DNA from 4 places in the Pseudoalteromonas rhizosphaerae genome. Region 1 is predicted to be linked to each of the others. Evidence: predicted binding sites of a transcription regulator. Region 1 holds the regulator's gene; each other region holds the start of a gene.
The links. Region 1 encodes sigma-54, which starts transcription at its own class of promoters, with help from an activator protein. Its sites were predicted from a motif close to GTTGGCACGNNNNTNGNNT; they were not measured.
Positions count from the first base shown of each region.

Region 2: the regulator sigma-54 is predicted to act here: its motif matches at 1,137-1,155, upstream of PVK79_RS02305 (YggN family protein).
Region 3: the regulator sigma-54 is predicted to act here: its motif matches at 1,278-1,296, upstream of PVK79_RS23200 (TorF family putative porin).
Region 4: the regulator sigma-54 is predicted to act here: its motif matches at 1,310-1,328, upstream of PVK79_RS08670 (hemerythrin domain-containing protein).

Region 1 is NZ_CP118496.1:5,066,951-5,069,159, reverse strand. Features, by position in the region: gene ptsN (PTS IIA-like nitrogen regulatory protein PtsN) at 1-238, opposite strand, end outside; gene hpf (ribosome hibernation promoting factor) at 243-530, opposite strand; gene PVK79_RS22120 (RNA polymerase factor sigma-54) at 559-2,055, opposite strand; gene lptB (LPS export ABC transporter ATP-binding protein) at 2,122-2,209, opposite strand, start outside.
Region 2 is NZ_CP118496.1:504,551-506,759, forward strand. Features, by position in the region: gene PVK79_RS02300 (aminotransferase-like domain-containing protein) at 1-197, shown strand, start outside; gene PVK79_RS02305 (YggN family protein) at 281-1,078, opposite strand; gene PVK79_RS02310 (PA3496 family putative envelope integrity protein) at 1,486-1,674, shown strand; gene PVK79_RS02315 (glutathione peroxidase) at 1,724-2,209, opposite strand, start outside.
Region 3 is NZ_CP118496.1:5,289,483-5,291,691, reverse strand. Features, by position in the region: gene PVK79_RS23205 (aldo/keto reductase) at 1-365, shown strand, start outside; gene PVK79_RS23200 (TorF family putative porin) at 500-1,177, opposite strand; gene PVK79_RS23195 (hypothetical protein) at 1,467-2,209, opposite strand, start outside.
Region 4 is NZ_CP118496.1:2,035,223-2,037,431, forward strand. Features, by position in the region: gene PVK79_RS08665 (TonB-dependent receptor domain-containing protein) at 1-539, opposite strand, end outside; gene PVK79_RS08670 (hemerythrin domain-containing protein) at 847-1,272, opposite strand; gene PVK79_RS08675 (alpha/beta hydrolase family protein) at 1,503-2,209, opposite strand, start outside.

The DNA.
Region 1 (2,209 bases):
TTATTGCTAGCGGGTTTTCAACACCACTCATACGGCCATGAGGGATAGCAATACCACGACCAATACCGGTACTACCTAGTTTTTCTCTCGATAGTAGTGCGTTGAGGATTTCTTGTTGTGATAGCTGAGGGAGTTGTTCATGAGCCAATTGGCTTATAAATTCAATGATCCGTTTTTTGCTATTAAAAAGGACCGCAGCTTTACTGCAGTCCTGACAAATAAGTGAGCTTAATTTCATAGTGTTAGTGTCGAGCGTGCTTCTCTTTGTGTTTAATTACTTGACGATCAAGTTTATCGATTAGTCCGTCAATAGCTGCATACATGTCTTGGTGCTCAGTCGAGGCAAATAATTCAGCGCCACTGACATGTAATGTGGCCTCTGCTTTTTGGCTTAGTTTTTCTACATCAAGAATAACATGGACATTATTGATATGATCAAAATGCCTTTCAAGCTTGGCAAACTTATTGTTTACATAGTCTCTTAATGAATCAGTAATTTCTACGTGACGACCAGTTAAATTTAGTTGCATAAGCATTTTCCTCTTGTGATTTTACGCCTTAAATCAAACTTTTACGTTGATTTGACGGTGGAATAGCCAGTGACTCGCGGTATTTTGCAATAGTCCGTCTAGCTACTTTGATACCTTGCTCTGCCAATATATCTGCAATCTTACTATCACTCAATGGTTTCGCTGAGTTTTCTGCACTGATCAATTTTCTGATCAATGCTCGAATAGCTGTCGAAGAGCATTCGCCGCCGTTCTCAGTGCTTACATGACTTGAGAAAAAATACTTTAACTCAAAAATACCACGGGGGGTATGCATGTACTTTTGTGTCGTTACGCGAGAGATTGTTGATTCGTGCATCTCAACCATTTCAGCAACGTCGTTTAGTACCATAGGTCGCATTGCTTCAGGGCCATGCTCAAAGAATCCCTGCTGTTGTTTTACAATGCAGTTAGTTACTTTGAGTAACGTCTCGTTACGACTTTCTAGGCTTTTAATAAACCATTTAGCTTCTTGCAAATGCGAACGTATAAATTGGCTGTCAGTGCTTGATTTTACTGAGCGTGACATTGCCGCATATTGGCTGTTCACTCTAATTTTTGGCATGCTGTCTGGATTAAGTTCAACCACCCAGCGACCTTTAATTTTTTTCACCGAAACATCAGGTATAACATACTCTGACTCTTCGCGTACTATAGTATCCGCAGGCTTTGGATTAAGGCTGTGGATCAATGTCATTACTTCTTTCAGCTCATCTTCTTTAAGCTTAGTCTTTTTCATCAAAGTGCGATAGTCACGACTAGCTAATAAATCGATATGATCAGTTAAAATCATTTTAGTCTCGCTAATCCAAGGAGTTGCAGGATCAAATTGATTTAATTGAATACATAAACATTCTTGTAGGCTGCGCGCAGCAATACCAACAGGGTCAAATAACTGAATGCGTTTTAACACTGCTTGCACTTCGTCTAGTTCGATTTCTTCTTCGTTATTACCTTGATTTAAGCTCTCTGCGATGTCTTCGCAGCTCAAGGTTAAAATACCTGAATCGTCAACAGCTTCAACAATCGCAATGGCAATAGCTTCATCGGTTGGACTAAAAGGTGTGAGCTGTAATTGCCACATCAGATATTCGTGCAGGGTTTCAGTTGAAGCACCTTGATAAATTGACTCATCTTCAGGCATTGGGCCGGATGACGTATTTGGCGCAGCACTCATGTATTCGTCCCAGGTGACGTCCATAGCCATTTCGTCACTTAAAGTCTCTTTACTTAATGCTTCGCTACTTTCTTGTTCATATTCGCTGGGCTTGTCGTCTGCTGATGCACTAACAGTTAAGTCATCGTTGTCTTGTTTTTGTTCGTTTTTACCAGCCGTGTCGTCTGAATATTCATGCTCTTCTAGCTCTAACAATGGATTGCTGTCGAGTGCTTCTTGAATTTCTTGCTGGAGATCCAATGTACTGAGTTGCAATAAGCGAATTGCTTGTTGCAGCTGTGGTGTCATTGTAAGTTGCTGGCCCATGCGCAGCTGGAGTGATTGCCTCATGTATCTCTAACAATCCTTTTATTGTTATCATCGTTAAGTCTAGCAGATACTTAGCCGAGCGTGGCTTTATAGCCTAAATTGCTCGCCCAGGTAAACATCGCGGACTGTTTGGTCGGCAAGTACATGCTCAGGGGTACCTGATGCAATTAACTCC
Region 2 (2,209 bases), 770 kb from region 1:
TAGGTGCGGCTTACGATAGTGTAAAACTATTTCAACTGGCATTAGAAAGTGGCATTAGCATTACTCCTGGCTATATTTTTTCAGCCACCAATAAATACCGCAGTTGTATTCGACTAAGTTATGGTTTGCCATGGGGTGAAAAAATTGAGCAAGCGATTATAAAGCTAGGTGAGTTAGTGCATTTAGCGAAGAAATAGCATGGCATAAAAAAGCAGCACCTTTAAAAAAGAGTGCTGCTAAAGGGATATCAAACTTTTAGCGTTTAGAACCTGAGTTCAAGTTAGTTATTTTGTTTATAACTAAATAATTGGTAGTCTTTCAATTCTGGAACTAGTTTAACTAATTGTTGCTCTTGATCAGCAATGGTTGAAAAATTACCGCACAGTGCATCAGCGCGTTTTTCAAGTTGGTTAGCTTGTTGCTCAACTTTGGCTTCAATTTCAGCCCCCATATTTTCCATGCGTTGTTCAAAGGCTTGCATATCGCCACCAGAGCCCATTAGTTCTGAACCTACAGCCATTAAAATACTACCCATCGATTGCATCATCGCAGCTTGTACAGCGCTTTCTATTTGCTCATCAAATTGGCTTTCAAAGTTTTCGCCAAATTGGCTAAAGCTTTGTTGGCCCATTACAAAAGCGCCTTGTTGGTAAAAGGTGTTTTGTACTTCTACCTGAATATCAGCCATTAATTCATTAATGCTATCTAGGCCATCGATATTAAATGCATTGGCGACTTCTTCAATGGCGACCCCGGCAATTTTAACGCCTTCAAGAGCAATGTTCGCGACTTCTGGTAATTGGCTACGCAGACTGTCTGAATAATTACTGATCGCTTGGTGTTGTTGACTGTTGAGTGTCAAAGTTTGGCCATCAATCATTAACTCGCCACTGTTTATAAAAGTCATAGTGTGGTTATCAGCTGTAAAAATTTCTAATTCATTTGGCTTAATACGCACATCATTTTTAAATTCAACGTCACATGTGTCGCCGCTAAAAGAAATATTCGTCTCATTATCATTGTGTGCCATTGCCCCTGTGGCAATGAATAAAGAACTTATTAATAGTAATTTTTTCATTTTTATTTCCTGCTAATTTGTTGATTATGACCAGTACGCATTTAACGTATTTAATACTTATCAAGTTTAATGCCAATAATTATTGGCATTTAAAAACAATGAGTTAATTGTTTTTTTCCTTTTTTAATTACATTTAAATGTTATAAAAAAAGCCATTTTTTAGTCATTTTGACTAATTTACATTAATACATAAAAGATACTTATCGTTTCGATAAAAAACTCTCACTTTCCAGAACTCAAATTTAGCGCTATTTATTCACAATATCGACATAACACTATTTTAGAATTGCGTTATGGCTTTATTTTGGTGCTTTTTCATACGGTGAAATAGTGCTGAACATTTTTAATTTACCAATGATAGTGATAAAAAATCCTTAATTGGTCTCAAACACTTTATGGAGTGGGTTGTGGGTAAGACATTTAGTTACGATGCGCTAGATGACGATTTTGTTGAAGACGAGTACGAAATGGTCGGGCGTAATCAACACGACAAGAATAAGCAAAAGGTTAAGAAAAAGTTGGAAGACTACCTTGAGCAAAAACGCTTGCGTAAAAACTTGGGCGATGATGACTTAGATGAGTATTTAAACGACTAAGAGATAATTTAAATAAAGAGGCAATTTGCCTCTTTATTGCTTTTAGAGTTTAGATATTACTGCTTTTAAGGGCTTTGATAATAGCACCTTCGATTTGCTGCGGTTTGGTAAATGGTGCAAAGCGTTTAATTGCCTCGCCGTCGCGGCCAACTAAAAACTTAGTGAAATTCCATTTTATTTTGCGGGTTAAAAATCCAGGTAAGGCTGATTTTAAATGCCTGAATACGGGGTGGGCGTTTTCGCCATTAACATCAATTTTGCTCATCATCACAAAATCAACACCGTAGTTAATTAAACAACCTTGCGCTATTTCTTTTGCGCCGCCAGGCTCTTGTTTGCCGAATTGATTGCACGGAAAACCAATAATTACTAACCCTTGATCAGCGTATTTTGCATGTAATTGTTGTAAACCTTCGTACTGTGGAGTGAAGCCACATTTACTGGCAGTGTTGACAATTAACACAACTTTGCCTACGAAATCTGAAAAATCAATGCTTTGGCCTTGCAGATTGCTGGCTGAAAGTTGATAGAAGTC
Region 3 (2,209 bases), 220 kb from region 1:
AAATTGAATTTTCACCGTATGAAATGCAAGCACTTGATGATGGTAGTTTAGACCAATGTCAGTTACTTGATATTAAACCTATGTGTTGGTCACCTTTGGCTGGCGGTCGCATTTTTGCAGAAAATGATGAAAAAGCGATTCGCCTGCGTCATGTACTCGAACAAGTCGGCAGCGAAATTGGTGCAAGTTCTATTGATCAAGTGGTTTACGGGTGGTTATTAATGCACCCAAGTTCCCCATCAGTGGTACTGGGCACTGGCAACATTGAGCGTGTTAAATCGGCTGTTGCTGCTAAGCAGTTAAAACTCAGTCGCGAACAATGGTATCGTATTTGGCAAGGTTCAACAGGGCACAGTGTGCCATAGGAGTTGTAAGTTTTAAGCAGTCTGAGTTTAGGGTAAGTATTGACATAAAATCTGAACTTAGTCGCTTTTACCGCTTACCAAGATCGAGAAAGGGCCTTACGGCCCTTAGTGTTGCAGCAAGTAACACATTCTTTTTATAGGCTAAAGTCCATTGAAAAAGCAACGTAAGCCTTAATATCACTGTCATCCATATCGGTATCAGATAGACCAAAAGTGAAGCCATCTTTAGAGATAGATACGCCGTAGTCGATGATGTCGTCATCACCAATAAAGTCGCCTGAGTAATGGCCTAAGTGTAAGGCCATTTCAGTGCCATTAGTACCAACTGCGAAACCGTAATCTGCAGTCAGGTATAACGAATCACCAAAGTCTGTGCCATCACCGCTTGCGGCTGAAGTTGCAAGAACTGATGCGCCAAAGCTAAAGCCACCCATACTGATGCTACCGTAAATTTCAGAAAAATCAGCGTCTGCGCCAGAAGCTGCATCAGGGTAAGCGTAATAGATGTAGCCAACGTCGTAGCTCATATTTTCATTAATATCGCCACCAAAACCAGCATAGAGATCAAGCTCGTAGGTCATTTCATCGGCCCAGCTTGCATTTGAAGCCCAAGTACCAGCATAAAAACCTGATTCGTTGGCATAATCAATACCACCTGAAATTGCAGCATCACCACCGGTTTGTTCTTGACCACGCCATAAGTAGTTTGAAGTTGCTGCGGCATTGGCTGTTACTTCTGCATATGCTGCTGTAGATGTTGCACCCATGAGTACAAGTGTGCTGATCGCAATTGCTGATTTTAGTTTTAACATGTTTGGTATCCTGTTGTTATGCTGATTTTTTGGCTCGCAATTATTAATTAGATTGCAGTCTATAATTGCGGATCCTATTTTTAGTTGTCTACCAGGATAATTGCACTGCTTGTGCCAAGTTAAATGAAAAGCAATAATTTATATTTAAATTACTTTATAAACAACGGTATAAATATTTATAGTGAAAGGAGGAGATTGTTTTTTACGAAGCTTGCGCACTTTATTGGTGCGTAAAAAAACCCGCATGCACAACTCAGTTGCAGCGGGTTTTTGTATTTTTTACTGTGGTTTAACCAAAAATAGTACGCATTAGGCTGATTGTTTCGTTCACGCCACGGCCTTTTTGTACTTCGCTGATAATTGAATCACGCTTTGCGCGAATATGCTCAGGCATATCGTCAGCAGCAAGTGCGCGATCTACAAGTATTTCAGCAGACTCTTTACCACGACGCACTTTTCTAGTGCCAGTGGTTGTTGTACGCTTTGGCTTGCTCAATAACTTGATGTAGTTAGAGTTTTCAGGCGTGTTTTTGTCCGCGTGATAGAAAAAGCACGGAATTAACGCTTTGATTGCAACAAGTTGTTGATCCAGCTCGCTGTCACCACTTGCCATTTTAAACCAAGACATACCATGAACTGCTTGAACAATATCCTGCCAATAACGCGCAAAGTCACGATTATTTAATTTAGTAATAGCCAATGCTGAACAAAGTGCATCTAAACGGGTGTTATTAATTGGTGTAAAAACATCTGGGCGGCGCATTGCTAATAGACGAGTTGCCGGTGCAAGCGTTGGCTTTTCATTGCTATCAGTAAAGGCTTTTAAATATTTGACCACAAATTCTTGGTAATCAGCTTCAGTTACTTCACCTTCTAAAGGTATATGTGCTAATGCTTCATCAAATAATGCCGGCAGGTCGGCAAGCATTTGATGAAAAGCTTTGGCGCTTTTAGTAGAGCTAAACCATTCGACATCAAAATTATAACTACTTGGATCCAGTGCAGAAGTATGTTTACCACTAAATGCTAATA
Region 4 (2,209 bases), 2.3 Mb from region 1:
ATATTACTGCTTACCGTGACGCTACCATGGGTGCTATCAAGATTTTTACGAGTGATAATATTGATTACACCACCGATTGCATCAGCGCCATATAAAGTGGACATTGGGCCACGAACGACTTCAATTCGCTCGATAGCCTCAAGTGGCGGCATATACATAAATTGGCTGTTACCAAAGTTGTTTGGGCCTATATTACCTACGTCACTTTGACGGCGGCCATCAATAAGCACTAGAGTATAGCTTGCGGGTAAACCACGCATGGTAATACTAATATTACCGTTTTTATCTTGTCCGGCACCAACATCGATACCTTCGATATCACGAAGCGCATCAGCAAGGCTAGTAAATGGCTTATTTTGTAGATCTTCGCGAGAGACAACTGAGACACTTGCAGGTGCATCTATTAATTTTTGCTCATAACCAGAAGCGGTGACAACCATCACTTCCATATTTTCAGCTGTGTCATCATCAGCAATAAGTGTTGTTGATGTTAATAATGCACTGATCAGTGAGGCCAGATAAAGCGGGCGGGATTTCATTGTACTTCCTTCATGACAAGAATAAAGATTATTAATCTAATAAGCAACTAAGGTGGGTATGATAACAATTATCAGTTGCATATTCAATTGCGAAATATTTACATTCAATGAATGATTTTCATATTAAATAAAGGTGGGGATGGAGCATGAGCATTAAAAAACCCAGCGTTTGATGCCGGGCTTAGTTAATTTAAGAGTATTTGCTTAGCCAAGTATTGACCGTGTTAGAGGTGCCTAATAAATGCAAATGGTATAGAGTTGTAGCTATTTAGAGAGCTTTATAAATTAAAGCGGGCACATATAGCAGTTAACTCATCGCATCATTATACTTTTCGGCTAGACTTTCTTTTTGACTTTCGGTTAGCGCTTTACCGGCTAGTTGAAATACTTCATGCTCTTCTTCAGCAAGATGATGATGTACAAGATGATGTAATTTTTTAGCGGTCACAAGCCACGCTGGTGAGCTCATATCAGTTTCTTCAAGTTGCTCAATCAATTCATCAAGTTCATGATGCTCTGCAATACTATGACGGGCTTTTTCATGGGTTAAATCATCAAACATCAAAGGATTGTAGAAATAACGCTCTTCAAATTTAGCATGTTCTACTAACTCATGTTTTAAATTATCCATAAGAGACTGTCTATTCGGTGACTCCCCCTGGGTTTTTATCAGCGCATCGACAAGCGAACGTTGTTTATCGTGATCATTACGAAGTGCTTCAAAAATATTCATGGGTTTTCCTTGCTTTACTCATTAATTACAATGAATATTGCAAGACGGAAGCCAACTTTTAAGTTGTTGTAATATATTGATTTAATTTTTATATTTTAGCTTGTTAGGATGTTTTCTTGTAAAAATTACCGAGTTAGGTCTTTATATTACATCCATATACATTGTTATTCAAAAGCAAAAAGGCCAACATGAATGTTGGCCTAAAAGCATATTTACACAAAATAAGAGAGTTATTTATTGGCGTCTTTTACCGCTTTTAACTTGCCTGCATGGTCAATCTCGAATGCTGGCATGTCTTTTTTGCCGTCAATTAAATAGTTATCCATCCAACGCATTAAACGTAAACTGTAATCATATTGCGCGGCTACTTTACGGTTACCATGACCTTCGCCTGGATAGTATACAAGGCGTACATCTTTGCCTTGTACTTTCATATAACGGTACAGTTCCATTGATTGTGCAGGGTGTACGCGAGGATCATCTTTACCATGCATGATCAGTAATGGTGTTTTAGACTGGCCAGCCCAGTAAATAGGGCTGCGCTCTAAATACCACTGCCATTTATCCCATGGGTATGAACGTGCATGCACAAGATTCATTTCGTTGGAAATATCAGTAGTTCCAAATTTAGATAGTTGGTTGGTAACACCTACAAACATTACGCTCGCAGCAAAGTGTTCAGTTAATTTTGTTGCGGCCCATGCTGATGCATAACCACCATAAGAGCCACCCGTAATACCAACACGTTTAGTATCAACTAAGCCCATTTCAACAAGATGCTGTTTAAAGTCAATTAAATCGTCAAACTCTTTACCTGCATAGTCGTTTTGACCAAGCTTTGAATAATCAACGCCTTTACCTGTAGAGCCACGGTAATTTGGGTAAAAGACTGCATAACCACGTGCAGCCCCCATTTGACCTGGGCGCGAGTAGTTTG